3 regions of the Marinomonas sp. GJ51-14 genome follow, and region 2 is predicted to be linked to each of the others. Evidence: predicted binding sites of a transcription regulator. Region 2 holds the regulator's gene; each other region holds the start of a gene.

Evidence for each region. The regulator FNR, encoded in region 2, switches genes on or off when oxygen is low (the NO sensors DNR and NnrR bind a similar motif). The targets are predictions, from matches to a motif close to TTGATNTANATCAA.
Region 1: the regulator FNR is predicted to act here: its motif matches at 811-824, upstream of trhP (prephenate-dependent tRNA uridine(34) hydroxylase TrhP).
Region 3: the regulator FNR is predicted to act here: its motif matches at 2,513-2,526, upstream of AC0L3Y_RS17565 (cytochrome ubiquinol oxidase subunit I).

What each region holds. Positions count from the first base shown of each region.
Region 1 is NZ_CM147879.1:3,623,463-3,628,915, forward strand. Features, by position in the region: gene AC0L3Y_RS17490 (DUF748 domain-containing protein) at 1-60, shown strand, start outside; gene AC0L3Y_RS17495 (YdcH family protein) at 427-684, shown strand; gene trhP (prephenate-dependent tRNA uridine(34) hydroxylase TrhP) at 920-2,302, shown strand; gene AC0L3Y_RS17505 (YfhL family 4Fe-4S dicluster ferredoxin) at 2,310-2,567, shown strand; gene trxC (thioredoxin TrxC) at 2,629-3,075, opposite strand; gene AC0L3Y_RS17515 (DUF7079 family protein) at 3,189-3,545, opposite strand; gene budA (acetolactate decarboxylase) at 3,890-5,453, shown strand, end outside.
Region 2 is NZ_CM147879.1:2,982,509-2,987,961, forward strand. Features, by position in the region: gene AC0L3Y_RS14250 (RecQ family ATP-dependent DNA helicase) at 1-947, shown strand, start outside; gene AC0L3Y_RS14255 (SprT family zinc-dependent metalloprotease) at 947-1,462, shown strand; gene ttcA (tRNA 2-thiocytidine(32) synthetase TtcA) at 1,587-2,426, shown strand; gene AC0L3Y_RS14265 (YfaZ family outer membrane protein) at 2,437-3,006, shown strand; gene AC0L3Y_RS14270 (adenine phosphoribosyltransferase) at 3,104-3,646, opposite strand; gene fnr (fumarate/nitrate reduction transcriptional regulator Fnr) at 3,672-4,433, opposite strand; gene hemN (oxygen-independent coproporphyrinogen III oxidase) at 4,455-5,453, opposite strand, start outside.
Region 3 is NZ_CM147879.1:3,637,208-3,642,660, forward strand. Features, by position in the region: gene cydB (cytochrome d ubiquinol oxidase subunit II) at 1-785, opposite strand, end outside; gene AC0L3Y_RS17565 (cytochrome ubiquinol oxidase subunit I) at 787-2,361, opposite strand; gene AC0L3Y_RS17570 (thioredoxin family protein) at 2,789-3,349, shown strand; gene AC0L3Y_RS17575 (DUF6998 domain-containing protein) at 3,424-3,897, opposite strand; gene AC0L3Y_RS17580 (AAA family ATPase) at 4,021-5,453, opposite strand, start outside.

The DNA of each region.
Region 1 (5,453 bases), 640 kb from region 2:
TGCTCGCCAGAAGTCGATTTATCAAAATCTAGCCAGCCAAGAGTTGAGCTAAATTTCTAAACTCCGTCCTTATCCTTATAGCAGCAAAGCCGTGATTAGAAACAGTCTCGGCTTTGCTGCTATCAAAATGCCAATATTAAACCTTCAATAATAAAACCATCGACTACCCTTAAAGACACAAGATTTCTAAAAGGGTCACAAAGATCAAAGAATATGCAACATAGCATAAGCTTAACCTTTGCTGTTGAAAAAGCATCATATCCAACCATTAATAAAGGTATGGCTAATAATCTACTCAGTTATTCATCCTTTTTACAACAAACCATAAATACTTTTAATAGACAGAGAAAGCCTGACCAGCATCAAGAAACGATAAGCCTAACTAGGCTAATCTAATATGAAAGCAAACAAAGACAGGAGGCTATTATGCCAATCGAAGACCATAGTTTGATTCATGAATTCCCAGAGTTAAAAGAAGACATCCATAATCTAAAAATGGAAGATGCTCACTTTAAAAAGCTTTATGACGAGTACAATCATTTAACAAAAGAAGTAGAAAAAATGGAACAAGAAATCATTCCATCCACTACGGCAGAAGAAGAGCACTTGAAAAAGCAACGTCTACAACTAAAAGACACTATACAAGGTTATATCAAGGCATCTAAGGCTGCTGTAAAAGCTTAATTACCAAGTATTCAAAGTGTCGCTGACGGCTATCAGCGACGCTTATTTGCTCTTTTCCACTTGTTGATTCCTTATCAAAATAAAAAAACCATACTTCTAATCAAAAGCCTATGAGTTTCATATAATTTGACTCAGATCAAATAGACTTTATTTAAACAAACAATCCACCTACCAAGTCTTGAGTTCAATAAACACAGAGGTAAACTCCGCGCGTTTTGATTGATCGGTGAGCCTTATGTCTCAGCAAAAAATAGTCAAGCCAGAATTGTTGTCTCCAGCTGGCTCTTTAAAAAACCTCCGTTATGCCCTTGCCTATGGCGCTGATGCTGTATACGCAGGACAACCACGCTACTCACTTCGCGTACGTAATAATGAGTTTGATTTAGAGAAGCTAGGCATTGGTATTAACGAAGCTCATGCACTGGGTAAAAAACTCTACGTAGTCAGTAATATTGCGCCCCATAACGCCAAACTAAAAACCTACATTCAAGACTTAGCACCAGTAATCGACTTGAACCCTGACGCTCTGATTATGTCTGATCCAGGTCTTATTATGATGGTCCGAGAAGCGTTTCCAGATCAATCAATTCACCTATCGGTACAAGCCAATGCAGTCAACTGGGCAACTGTCAAATTCTGGCAACAACAAGGCATTTCCCGTGTTATTTTATCTCGTGAATTATCTCTAGATGAAATTGAAGAAATTCGCATGAAAGTGCCTGAAATGGAATTGGAAGTGTTCGTTCATGGGGCTTTATGTATGGCCTATTCTGGCCGCTGTTTACTTTCTGGTTATATGAACAAACGCGACCCAAATCAAGGTGCTTGCACTAACGCTTGCCGCTGGCAATACAATGCCCACGAAGCGAAGCAAGATGACGTTGGACAGATCATCGCTAGTAGTGATTCTTCTATACAAGCTCAAGAGTCTGCCGTACAGATTCAGGAACCTACTGACCAGCTGTTTCTACTGCAAGAGCATGGACGACCTGATGAATACATGCCAGCATTTGAAGATGAACATGGCACCTACATCATGAACTCAAAAGACCTGCGAGCGATCCAACACGTTGAACGTTTGGTAAAAATGGGCATACATTCATTAAAAATTGAAGGCCGAACCAAGTCCTTTTATTATTGCGCAAGAACCGCACAAATTTATCGTCAAGCGATTAATGATGCTGTCGCAGGAAAAAGCTTTAACAATGAACTATTCGGCAGTTTAGAAAATCTCGCTAACCGAGGATACACCGATGGTTTTTTACAACGTCATCGCCATGTTGATTTACAAAACTACGAAACTGGCAACTCAATCAGTGAGCAACAACAGTTTGTTGGCGAAGTCACCACCACGAAAGATAATATATTAACCATCGAAGTAAAAAATCGCTTTAGTCTTGGGGATTCATTAGAGCTGATGACACCAAAAGGTAATATCACCTTCACCTTAACCGAGCTAAACGACAAACATGGTTGCCCTATCGATATCGCCAAGGGTAGTGGACACATCGTCAACATTCCTTGCCCTTCGGGCATAGATGCTTCAATGGGAATTTTGCTAAGAAACCTATCGGCAGGACAAACCACTCGACAACCTCATAGCAAGGTATCTCTATAGGCTTCCTATGGCATTATTAATCAATGACCGCTGTATAAACTGCGACATGTGTGAACCAGAATGCCCAAACGAAGCCATTTCCATGGGATCTAAAATCTACGTTATTGACCCAGAAAAATGCACAGAATGTGTAGGTCATTACGATCAACCTACCTGTGTCGCAGTTTGCCCTATCGACTGTGTAAAACCTGATCCAGACAGACGAGAAACAGAAGAAGCTCTATACGAAAAATTTGTTGAAATGTACTTTGATATTGAAGATTAATATAAAAAAGTGATCATTCATCTTTCATAAATTAACCTGCAAACCAAAGCGAATAAAACGGTTAAACAGAAGGTAAATTCTTCGCTAACCACTGTTTAAATTGTGCTTTCGGTAAGGCGCCTGACAGACGAGCCACTTCTTTACCATGATGAAATATCATCAGAGTCGGAATGGAACGAATATTATAACTACCTGCCGTATTTTGATTCTGTTCAGTATCTAACTTCACAAAACACGCTTGAGTGGACATCTCCCCTGCGACTTGCTCAAAAATAGGAGAAAATTGCTGACATGGTCCACACCATGACGCCCAAAAATCAACAATCACAGGTAAAGCATTGTCGGTAATATAACGCCTGAAGTTTGCATCACTCCCCACAATAGGCTGTATTGAAAGTACTGGCTTACCACACTTTCCACAAAGAGGTTTGTCATTCAACTTAGACTTAGGTAAGCGATTCTTTGTACTGCAGCTTTGGCAAACGATTTGTATAGGTGAATTGGTCATCTTAAACCTCAGAGATAAAATACTTTCATTCATTAAAAAGCACTTTGTTAAAAATAGCGAGTAGAGTCATAAGATGGTGATCTATAAGCTGTAATTCAAGTTAATAGATCTTATTAATGTGCTGCTTGCTTAGGTCGAATCTCAATAACTCGTAACCAACACGCCCTAATCTCTTTTTTAATGGAAGACTTACCCTGTATAGGACCAGCAAAGCATTTTCTTGTTAAATGCTCTAATAGCCAAGCATCAGACCAGCCATCCCAAACACCAGTTATACTTCTTAGGTTCTTTTCCAATACGGGATACACTTCATACCAAAGAATATTTTCCGCTTCCGTTAAAGAAAGACCGCTCTCCTCGATAGTACGAGCGATATATTCATAAGTTGTATCGCTTATTTCTGTATCGAGAAAAAGATCTGACAAGGCTCGCCATATCTGAAGTCGGTCTGCATTACTTGTAGACGTCATTTACCTTCCTTTATAAAAAATTTACCGGCCAAGGAATAACAAGCCTATATATTGCAAAAAATTAGAACAAATACATCTGATTGATACACATCATCAACTTGATAACTTGCTAATACAACCTTTGTCTTGATTCGCTACTTATTATTACAATTAGTTGTCAGTACTTAATCTGCAAAGCAGACCAACTCGACCGGAACCTACCTAAGCGCTCCCGCGCAATGTCCGCAACTGTTTAGCCTGAATGAGCTCCTTTCGTATCAATGACAAAAGGCCCTTTAGAGGAAAAACGGCATGTCTATTCTCATGTCTATCCATCATATTGATTTTATAATGAGTAAAAAATTATGATAGAAGCGAAAGAAAAGAAAACACTTTCCGGAGTGAAAATCTGGAAGTTCTTAAATGAAATCCCAGCTGGCACAATGTTCATACCACTTATCATCAGCGCGATCATTGTCACAATGAGCGTACACAGTGGTCTTGGAATGTCATTATGGGATTACTTAGGCGATCCTATGAAAAGTTTGTTCGGCCCTTCCGGACAAATGCTTGTTATTGGCCTTATGTTGTTCTGCACAGGAACAATGATTACTGGTCATGATTTTATTGAAATTGGGGAAAGAGGCATCTGGATTATTCTTGCAAGATTAATCCCTGCGTACGCAATCAGTGCTTTAGTATTTGTCTACTTTGGCCCACAAGGGTTTGCAGGCATTGATGCCATCACTCTAGTTTGCTGCTTAACATCAGCGAATGCAGCATTGTATATGGGTATCATTCAGCCATACGCGGATGAACCAGATCGTGGCACATTCCCTATAATGCTTATCTTCTCAATGCCTCTCTTACCATTTATATTTTTATCCTATTTTGGTAGTGGTGGCGGTAGTGTGACAAGCCAGATCATGCAAGTTTTCTCATTACTCATACCTTTTATTCTAGGTATCATATTGGGAAATCTCGATCCAAAAATCAAACAAGTATTCAAAGGCGGAAACACCATTCTGCTTCCTTTCCTTGGTTTTCAGTTTGGTTCAACCATCGATTTAGTTAACGCATTCCAAAAAGAAATCATCATTGTTGCGATCTTGCTTACTGCCATTTATTGGACAGTGACAATCATTATTCCATTCATTGTTGATCGTTATGTTCTTAAAAGGCCTGGCTATGCTGCAATGGGTTCAACCGCATTAGCAGGTGTTTCACTTGTACTTCCAGCGATGGTGGCGACCTTCACATTTGATGGCCAACTTGGCTCTGTCGTTGCAGTCAACACAGTGTCAATTCTCGCATTCGTCTTGTTAATTACTAACGTTCTATCTCCATTTTTCACAAAATGGACAATGAACTCGTATTTTCAAAATCACAAAGCGGATGCAAAACTCGTCTTCTCCGAAACACACCCTGAATTACTCGCAGCAGTCTATGACGAAGATGGCAATTATAGAAACCATCACCATAATCACGACATATTCAGAAGCATATTCCGTGTCAAATCACATAACGAAGATGGTACATTGATCCAAGTTTCTACATTAAACGCTTTAATGGAAGGTGATTATCGAGGCAGTAAAACCGTTAAAGAAATCTTAAAAGATACGGATACAGGTATTGGTACCTATAACGGACTTGACGGCGAAGCCATCATTTACAAAGGCCACGCCTACGTTGGTAGAGCAACTGGTGAAGTAAGTGAAATGGGACCAGAAGAAACATTCGCCTTCTCAATCACAACTCGATTTGATGAGAGCGTTGAAGAAAGCGACATTTCATTTGAATCCATTGACGACTTAAAAGAAAAACTAGAGACCCACCTAGATTCGCATAACTATTTCTTCATGATAAAAATGGAAGGCAAGTTCAACGTTAGAGTCAGAAGTTGCTTCAAACAAACAGAACCTTATGAAC
Region 2 (5,453 bases):
AGTTATTCTCTGAGCAACATGGCACAATTATGGTTGCGACAACTGCTTACGGGATGGGGATCGATATTGCTCATGTACGTTTTGTCGTTCATTTAGATTTACCCAGCAGCCCTGAAGCCTACTTTCAGGAAGTTGGTCGCGCAGGACGAGACGGTAATCCTGCTAAATCTCTTTTACTATATGGTCTGCAAGATATGTTGCAGGCTCAGCAGTTTATTGTACTTCAGCCTTCAGGGTCTGAAAGCGATTCTCAACGTTTAGGTGATTTTTTTCGTATTTTAGAAGGTAGAGGTTGCAGGCGCAAAAATATACTTTCTCACTTCGATGAAAGAATTTCAGAATGTGGTTTTTGTGATCGCTGCCTTGGTAGTCATTCAGAGTTGAATATGACGACAGCAAGTCAAAAGCTTTTGTCTCTTATCTACCACACTAAAGGTTTGCAGCCATTTTCTGTTTTGATTCAAATATTACTAGGTAAAAAAACGAGAGCAACTAGTTTAATAAGAGCTGAATCATTATCGCTATTTGGAAAAGGAAAGGAACTTGCAGAGGCACAATGGAAGTCTATAATTCGCCACCTTATTGCCTATGAATACATTACATTAGGGCAATCTAGTGTTTTTACTGTTCAAATTAATGAAAAAGCTCGAGCTATATTAAAAGGTAATATACAGATTATTATCCCCAGTGAGCGTTATTATCCAATATTAAATGAAGACCAGCTATCAGCTGATAATATTAGCTTACATCGAATCCTATCTTGGAAAAAATCATTCAATGATGTTGATTTAAGTGATTCTCAGCTTAGACTCATTTGTTTGCATAAACCGAACTCTATAGCATCATTAAGTCGTTTAACCGGGTTACCAAAAGAAAAAGTGGCTATTTTCGCAGACAGTTTAATCAAAATCATACATGACGCCAGTATTAATGAGGTTATTGCATAATGATCTCAGTATCTCAAAAAAATCACGTAGCACCAGATGTAATGAATACCGTGATTGGGAGTGTTAATCTTTGTTTTGATAAGGCAGATGCTTTTTTCAATAATAGGTTTAAACGTGCGAGTTGTAATTTTAAACAAAGAGGGCGAGCTGCAGGTACTGCGCATTTACAAAAAAATGAAATTAGATTTAATTATTTTATGTATCAACAGGATCCAAATAGATTCATTGATACTGTTATTCCCCATGAAGTGGCTCACATTATCGTATTTCAAATTTATGGAAGTACAGTCAAGCCTCATGGAAAGGAATGGCAGGCTGTAATGATGAAGGTTTATGGTATAAAACCAGATAGAACTCATACTTTCGATATTCCTCCCCCAAAAGAAATTTATCAATACCATTGTGAATGCCAGCAGCATGATTTCACTAAGCGCCGGCATACAAGAGCACAAGGAGGTGTTCAATATATCTGTAAGAACTGCAATTCAAAATTATTTTTTAGGTCTAGAATCTAAATTGTTATTTGCTGTAAAAGTAAAAAAAGTGATTTTTTATGTACTTTTACATTATTACATCCATTTTTGATGCGATACCTAGATCCTTATAGTAATATATGCGCGTTTTGTTTATAGCGTGTATATGATGGATTTATCTAGTCGACCTAAAGAAAAATTGGAGCAAAATAAGCTCCAGAAACGTCTCCGTAGATTAACGGGCCAAGCTATTGCTGACTTCAATATGATTGAAGAGGGTGATAAAGTTATGGTTTGTTTGTCTGGTGGTAAAGACTCTTACACAATGCTAGAAATCTTAAGGAACCTGCAAGCCAGTGCTCCAATTGATTTTAGTATTATTGCTGTCAATCTAGATCAAAAGCAGCCCGGCTTTCCAGAACATATTCTTCCTGCATACCTAAAAGGTCTGGGGGTAGATTTTCATATTCTGGAACGTGATACTTACAGCATAGTAAAAGAAATCGTTCCAGAAGGAAAAACCACTTGTGGTTTATGCTCTCGTCTAAGACGTGGTTCCTTGTATGGTTTTGCTGAAGAAATTGGTGCTACCAAAATTGCTCTAGGTCATCATAGAGATGACATTTTAGAAACAATGTTTCTAAATATGTTTTTTGGCGGAAAATTGAAATCCATGCCGCCAAAATTACTGAGTGATGATGGTAAGCATGTTGTTATCCGTCCTTTAGCATATTGCAAAGAAAAAGACATAGAGGCATTTGCCCTTATGAAAGAATATCCGATTATTCCTTGTAATCTTTGCGGTTCACAGGATAATTTACAAAGACAGGTTATTAAAGACATGTTGAAAAAATGGGAAAAAGACTTCCCAGGTAGAACAGATTCTATGTTCACTGCTCTTCAAAATGTGGTTCCATCACATCTAGCAGACAAAGAATTATTTGATTTCAAAGGTTTAAAGCAAATACCATCTGCTTTTGATCGATTAAATATTATTTCATTATAGGATAATAGAAATGAATATTATGCATAAAGCTTTATTGTTAACATTTGGCATTTTAGGGTCTTCTTTTGTTAATGCGTCAACGGCAGGAGTCAGTTTAACTAATGAGACTGTGCAAGGTGATGTTAATTTAGATTTAGGTAGTTTTGGTCTTAATGCTGGCGTAACTCATGATTCAGATGAAAACTCATCTACAGGTCATATTGGTTTAACTGTAGAAGATTCTGAAGGAGATGGCGGACCGCTACAAGTTGGATTAGGGGTTCGTTTGTATGTTATTGATGCAGACTTGAATGATGATGAAAATGAAGTATCAGCTGCTCTTAGTCTTGGCGGCTGGTATCGTTATACACTTCAACAAGCAAATCGTTTAAGCATTTATGGCTCTCTATACTACTCTCCAGAAGTATTATCTTTTTCTAACTTAGACCATATGTATACTTATGATCTTCGTCTTGAATACATGACGATGCGCAATTCTCGTGCTTACATTCGTTATGGTAATACTGTTATTGTTTATGATGATGATAGTCGTAAGGAAATTAACAAAGGCTTCTCCGTTGGTGCTGTTGTTGATTTTTAAAAAAACGATTATGGATATAAGACAAATAAAAAAAGGTGGCTCATGCCACCTTTTTTTATTTGTCTTATTCTATTTTACGTTAGCTACAATTATAAAATTATTCACCATCATAAGCACAAAGACAAAAGACCGGGATGTCACTGTCTCTTAACTTTTGGCTACCGCCTAAATCTGGTAAATCAATAATAGCAGCTACTTCTTTTATATTAGCGCCTTGTTGTGTTAGAAGTTTTATTGCTGCGAAGAGTGTTCCACCTGTTGCAATTAAATCATCAAATAACAAAACTTCATCGCCAGCTTTGACTGCACCTTCTTGGATTTCTAATTCCGCTTCACCATACTCTAAATCGTATTTTTGTGAAATAGTTTTACCTGGAAGCTTACCTTTCTTACGCACTAAAATAAGAGGTTTTTGAAGCTCATAAGCAAGTACGGCAGCAATCAAAAAACCACGAGCATCAATACAAGCAATATGTGTAATATCCGTAGACATATATCGGTGAACATAGGCGTCAACAACCATCCTCATACCTTTAGGATCACTAAAGATAGGAGTAATATCACGAAAACTAATGCCTTCTTTTGGCCAGTCTTCCACTGTTTGTATTAGTGATTTAACATAAAAATCATCGTAGAGCATATTTAGTAACGCCTTAATTTATCGATCAAATGTTGGCGATTTTACCACAATCACTCGCAATCCCAACGAGTTTTTGCATTTCTGGGAAGTCGACTATCTCAATTTCTTTGCCATCTACATGTATTAGCTCATTTTTCTGGAAGCGGGTAATGACGCGGCTTACAGTTTCGACAGCAAGTCCAAGATAGTTTCCTATTTCTCCACGGGACATAGAAAGTCGAAAAGAGCTTGCAGAATAGCCGCGTTTTTTGAATCGGTTGGATAGATTTAGTAAAAAAGAAGCTACTTTTTCATCCGCATTTTTCTTACCAAGCAATACCATCATTTGTTGATCGTCAGAAATTTTTCGACTCATCACTTTAAATAATTGATGTCTTAACGATGGTATTTGTGCGGATAGCTCTTCTAAATGGCTGAACGGGATTTCGCAAACTGTCGTTGTTTCCAATGCTTTAGCAGAAACCGGGTAAGTGCTCGAATCTATACCGCTTAGACCAACCAACTCACTAGGACAATAAAAACCAGTAATTTGTTCTTCACCATAGGATGTAATGTTAAAGGTTTTTAATGTCCCAGAGCGAACAGCATAAACCGAATCAAAGATTTCCCCTTGGCGAAAAAGAAATTCTCCTTTTTTTAACGGTTTCTTACGTTCGATAATTTGATCTAGCTTATTGATGTCTTCATCTGCTAGGGCAATAGGCAGACAGAGAGCACTCAAACTACAATTTTGGCATTGAGATGTAAGAGTACTGTTAAAACGTGTCTGTGCGTGTGTTGTTGACATGTGAATCTCCCTGACCTGAATTTATATAACTTTTGAGTATTTTATACTGTTGTTCAAATACTTATCGAAAACCATACAAATACAGCGAATAAGCAATCTACCTCGGTCTGTAACGTTAATAATGGTCTGCATTCCATTATCTTTTATTTCGATCATACCATCTTCGATCATAGGTATAAGATTATCAACTTCTTCTGCAAAATATTCAAAAAAACTAATATTATATTTTTGTTCGATAGTACCTGTATTTAATTCAAATTGAGCAATAAGCGTCATAATGACTTGGTGACGAACTCTGTCATCAAAATTACTAATGTAACCTCTATTGATAGGTAGTTGACCCTTTTCAATACTGTGTTGATATTGATCTAAATCTGTATAGTTTTGGATATAAACGCCATCTAGGTCACTAATAGCAGAGACACCAAATGCAACTAGGTCAGTACCTGCGTGAGTGGTATAGCCTTGGAAGTTGCGCTGTAACATACCTTGTTTTTGAGCTTTAGCTAAAGTGTCATTAGGTTTTGCAAAATGATCCATACCTATGTATTCATAACCAGATGAAATTAGATATTCAATGCTCATCCTTAATAATTCAACTTTAATACTAGGTATAGGAAGGCTTTCATCAAGTATTCGTTTTTGAGCTTTAAAACGTTCAGGTAAATGGGCGTAATTAAAAAGAGATATACGATCTGGAGACAAAGCAATTACCTTGTCTAAAGTATCTCTAAAACCCTCAATGGATTGAAACGGTAAACCATAGATCAAATCAAAATTAATTGATTTAATGCCCATTGCACGAGCATCCTCCACAAGATCTGCTACCATTTTAACTGGTTGGACTCGATGTATGGCTGCTTGAACCTTACTGTCAAAATCTTGAACGCCAACACTAATTCTATTTATCCCCATTTCAGTGAACAACTTAAGTTTGGATGGCGTTATTTCTCTAGGATCTATTTCTATACTGTAATCTTGAGAGCCATCATTAATAAGGTTGAAATGCTGGTTTATTAT
Region 3 (5,453 bases), 650 kb from region 2:
GGTACTTTTTCATAGTTTGCTAGCCAAGCACCCGCTTGCACTTCGGCAGTTTTCATTAATGGTGTCATTGCTTCGTTACCATTAATCACACTAGTCAATACATAACCATCAATGCCATAAGCCAACCAAACACCCGCAACAATAAATAATATTGCCGCTAGAGTCCCAGTTACCGCAGTTGCAGTGCTGGCTTTACGGTGCAGATCTGAATCTGTTTTCATTTGCAACCAAGCGCCACCTTGTGTCATTAACATCATCAAGCTAACCAGACCGCAAAGGATGCCGAACGGGTTCAATAAACCAAAGAAAGAGCCTGTGTACGTCACGCGAAGGTAGTTATCAAACTCGAACGGAACACCCTGTAACAAATTACCGAATGCCACACCGAAAATGATAGGCGGAACAGCAGAACCGAATACAATGCCCCAGTCCCATGTGTTGCGCCATTTTGAGTTTTCTAATTTTGAACGGTAATCAAAGCCGATTGGACGGAAAAATAAGGCCGCCAACACCAACATCATCGCAAAATAGAAACCAGAGAAAGACGTAGCGTACACAACAGGCCAAGCGGCAAACAAAGCACCACCCGCTGTGATAAACCAAACTTGGTTGCCATCCCAATGGGGAGCAATCGAGTTGATCATGATTCGACGTTCAGAATCTGTGCCGCCAATGACTTTCAATAAACTACCAACGCCCATATCAAATCCGTCGGTCACAGAGAAACCGATCAGTAGAACACCGATCAATACCCACCAAATTACTTTTAATAATTCGTATTCCATCTTATACCTCCTGCTTTAACTGAGCAGTTTCTTGTTCGAGTGCATAACGACCAGTGTGCAAGCTAGAAGGGCCCTGCTTCGCAAAACGAATCATCAAATACATTTCGGCAACTAAGAATGCTGTGTATAAAACAGTGAAACCAATGATTGTTGTCCAGATTTCACCTGCAGTTAAGTTCGATACCGCCACATGAACTGGCAAGATTTCACCAATTGCCCAAGGTTGACGACCGTACTCAGCAACGAACCAACCTGTTTCACAGGCAATCCAAGGCAAAGGTAAGCACAACATAATGAATTTTAAGAAGAGTGGATTTTTACCGATACGGCGGCGCGCATTTTGATAAAACGCTGCGGCAAATACAACCAGCATGATGAAACCACAAGCAACCATGATTCGGAAAGAGAAGAACAATGGCGCAACTTGTGGAATGGAATATTCCACAGCCATGTCAATGTCTTCTGAAGAAACTCGGTTAATATCTTCATTAAAAGCAGTAACAAGTAGACCGTAACCAAGATCACCTTTTACTTTTTCAAAGTTTTCTTTAACCATTGGATCTTCTGAACCGTTACGAAGTTGTTCAAGTAACTGATTCGCATAAATACCGTTAATAATACGTTGACGATTATGCTCTTTAAGATCCTTTAGACCTGTCACTTCTTCGTCAAGCGATCGAGTCGCAATAATACCCATTAAACCAGGTACCTTAAGTGCAAACTCTGTTTCTTCAAGCTCCTGGTTCGGAAAACCAATTAGTGTGAAATCGGCTGGCGCGTCCTGAGTTTCCCATTCAGCTTCTACTGCCGCTAATTTCACTTTTTGAACTTCGCCCAACTCGTAGCCTGACTCATCACCTAAAATGATTACACTCAATACTGATGCCAAACCAAATGCTGCCGCAATTGCAAATGAACGACGAGCAAACGCAAGGTCACGGCCTTTTAATAGGTAATAACTAGAAACTGCCAATACAAACATAGCACCAGTGGTGTAACCTGCTGAGACTGTGTGTACAAATTTAACTTGGGCAACTGGGTTTAATAACAAAGCGCCAAAATCAACCAATTCCATTCTCATGGTTTCATAGTTAAATTCAGAACCAACTGGGTTTTGCATCCAACCATTGGCAATCAAAATCCATAATGCCGATAAGTTAGAACCTAACGCCACACCCCAAGTTACCAGCAAATGCTTTAACTTACTTAGGCGTTCCCAACCAAAGAAAAATAAACCAACTAATGTCGACTCAAGGAAGAAAGCCATCAGGCCTTCGATCGCCAAAGGCGCACCAAAAATATCGCCAACGTAATGAGAATAGTAAGACCAGTTCGTTCCGAATTGGAACTCCATTGTCAGACCTGTTGTCACCCCTAAGGCAAAGTTAATCCCAAACAATTTACCCCAAAACTTCACCATGTCTTTGTAGACTTGTTTGCCCGTAATCACGTAAACAGATTCCATGATTGCCAACAAGAAAGCCATCCCTAACGTTAAAGGGACAAACAAAAAATGGTACATAACAGTAAGAGCAAACTGAAACCGCGATAGATCCACTACAGCTTCGTTAATCATATGACTTCAACCCATTCATTTGACTGAGAAAAAAGACGCTTGCAGACACTTCCCTTTCTTGAGTGTTCTTATTATCTAACGTCCACCGAAGCCTCAAACGACTTGAGGCTACTATAAGGTCAGATTATGAGTGTAGTTTGCTTCTAAAACATTGCGTTAGATCAAGATAAAGGGAGTGAAAGAAATAAGTACAAAAAAAGGAAGGAAGAGATTCTTACTTATTAAAAATAAGCTTCGCGTTTTTAGATATATATCATGGAAAGCTGCCCTAAAAAAACGTTAGACACGATAAAAAATCGTTTGTCATTATTGAATAAGATATTTGGTCTAAATTTAAGAGTATTATTGAATAAGATGAAATTCTTTATACTCATCCTTAACTCCCTATAAAACAACTTCGTCACTCCATTTAAAAGGGCAAAGACCTATGTTATTAGACACACCATTATGTGATTTTGGATGGAAAGCCCCTGAGTTTACGTTAAGCGATCCTGATGGAAAAAGTTACACCATGTCAGAGCAGCTAGGTGAGAAAGGCCTGTTGATCGCCTTTATCTGTAACCATTGTCCCTATGTAAAAGCCATTGCAGATCGATTTGCTGATGATGTACGTGAACTTCAAAAAGAAGGCATTAATGTGTTGGCGGTTATGTCGAATGACTACCGTTATGTGGAAGCGGACAGCCCACCTTTTATGAAGCAATTTAGCATCCAACACAACTTTAGCTTTCCGTATTTGGTCGATAAAAATCAATCTGTCGGTCAAGCCTATCAAGCCGTTTGCACACCGGATTTCTTTGGTTTTAATAAAGATGGCGAGTTGCAATACCGTGGTCGCCTCGACGACGCCGCAATGGGTAACTCGAACCTAAAAAGTACTAAGGACCGTAACAAAGAACTAGTCAATGCCATGAAACACATTGCGAACACAGGACATGGACCGGAACACCAAAAAGCCAGCATGGGATGTTCTATTAAATGGTCATAAAGTTAATAAACTAAGAATTATATTCATTTGTAGGCAGGGGTTAGGCGGGGGTTGCAGTTAAATGACTTGCCTTGTTAACTGCTGATTAAATACTTGATACATTTTACTTCTGGGTCACTTAGCAATGGCTCTTTGATAAATAATATATGTGCATTTACATGCTCCCTGTAAGATGCGTATTTACCTACAATTTCATGAGGCATTAATACTGCATCGATAATATCGAAATTTTCATCAAAGATGACGGCTACAAGAGCATCGAAGTCTTTTTCATCATATTTTCTAATTGCACTAAGCTGCCTTGATTTATTTTTAGGCGTAATACGCCTACCTTTAATTTGGATTCTCGTTCCATTTGAGTCAATGCCATCGTAACCAGCTTTAGAATTGGCTGCTAGCTCTAATCCCATAACTTGTGCCACAAGCCATTCGGTGTAATCACCTAATGGATTGTTTTGCGTACGAACGACATCCCTCTCTTTAAGCTCATTAGTGGCAGTAGCTTGTAGCTGCAACAATTCTTTTATACTGAGCTCTTTCAAATTCACTGAACTCTCCATAGGCAGTTAACTAACGCCGCAATAAGCGGACTAAAATTGTTGGCTATACTTTGTGAGGCACGAACAAAAGCCAACTGTTTTTGTTCCGTTTAATTGCCTTGTTATGTGCATTTACAGTTCGTCATATACAATATTAATGACTTGTTCAGCTAGTGCTCTTGTGTTTTCAAGCGCGTCATCGCCAATTTCGTGCATAGGTGTGTTTAAAGTATCTCGAATCGCACTCAAGCGAGCTTCAAGTTCAGCAGTGATATAGCCGTTGTCCCTTAAAGCAGCAGTGCAAACTGACAGGTCTGATTTTGCTTCACCAAGATCAATGAGCTGTTTCTTAAAACGATGACGAATTTCTCCCTCAAAGAAAGGTCGCAAGGTTGTGAGAATGTCGTTATTAGTTTCACGATTAACAAAAGCTTTAATTCTGTCAAAAGCAACATCATGCTCTGTAGCCATCATGTCATCAATTTCAACGGCTTCTATCGAGCAAGTTTCAGCACCATGAACTAATTTTACCGATTTAGCGCACCGCCTGAATTTCTTTACAGCTTTTGCTGCCATTCCTTTATAGTGAGTCGTTAGTACAAGTTGTTTAATAGTCCGTTGCAGCTCATCCAGTTTATTGAGAATCAGTGCTATTCGCTCATTGTCAAAACTAGTAACAGGATCATCCAGCACTAAAATAGCCTTAGCTTTCTCCTCTGCTGGAAGAGACATCACCTTAGCTAAAAATATACAAAGTGCTAGCGCTCTGCGGTCTGACTCACTAAATACTGTATTAATTTTATCAGCAGAAATGTCCTCACCTTTAAACTTAACACGAAGGTCATAGATAACTTGTCTGCCGCGATTATTAGGTACTTTGATAATCTCAAAGTTACTTGAGCCAAGCTGACGAAACAGTCCATTTATCAAATCAAAGTAAGTATCTAAATACGCTGTTTGTGATTGTTCGAGCTGCTGCTTTTGTGCTTTATAAGTCGTATCTATCCCATTAATAGTTGCTAGCTTCTGCCTGTACTGAACACAAAGTGGCTCTAATGCAATCCGCTTTAGCGCCAAATTAGCTTGTGTTTGTTGTTGTGTGATTTCTGTCAATTGATGATTCAGATCCACTTCATTAAGTGAGCCTTTATAAGCATTGAAGATAGCGTTAATTTGCTCTGCGACTACCCAATAGTCATAGATAGCTTGATTATACGTTGTTGCTGCTGTATTCAGTACATCGAAGGAAACGAGTTGGGCAGGTTCGTAGGGCGTAGTATACTTTTGCTCTAGTCTCGGTATCCAGAATTCCGTTGCTTGCTGGCTATTTGCAATAACGGCATCAAAAGAAGCGAGAATATCCTTATGCTTTTGTTCCAATGAAGTAATTAAAGGCGCTAGAGCTTGATTGGTTATAATTTGAGGCTCCACATACAGCTCAAACACTTGTTTATTGGCTTGGTGTAGCTGAATAAGGTTTTCACGAGTATTTGGAATACTAAATGGCTGACGAAGACCATTTAAAGTTTGTCTTGTTTCTTTGTTAAATCTATCAAACTCAGCAT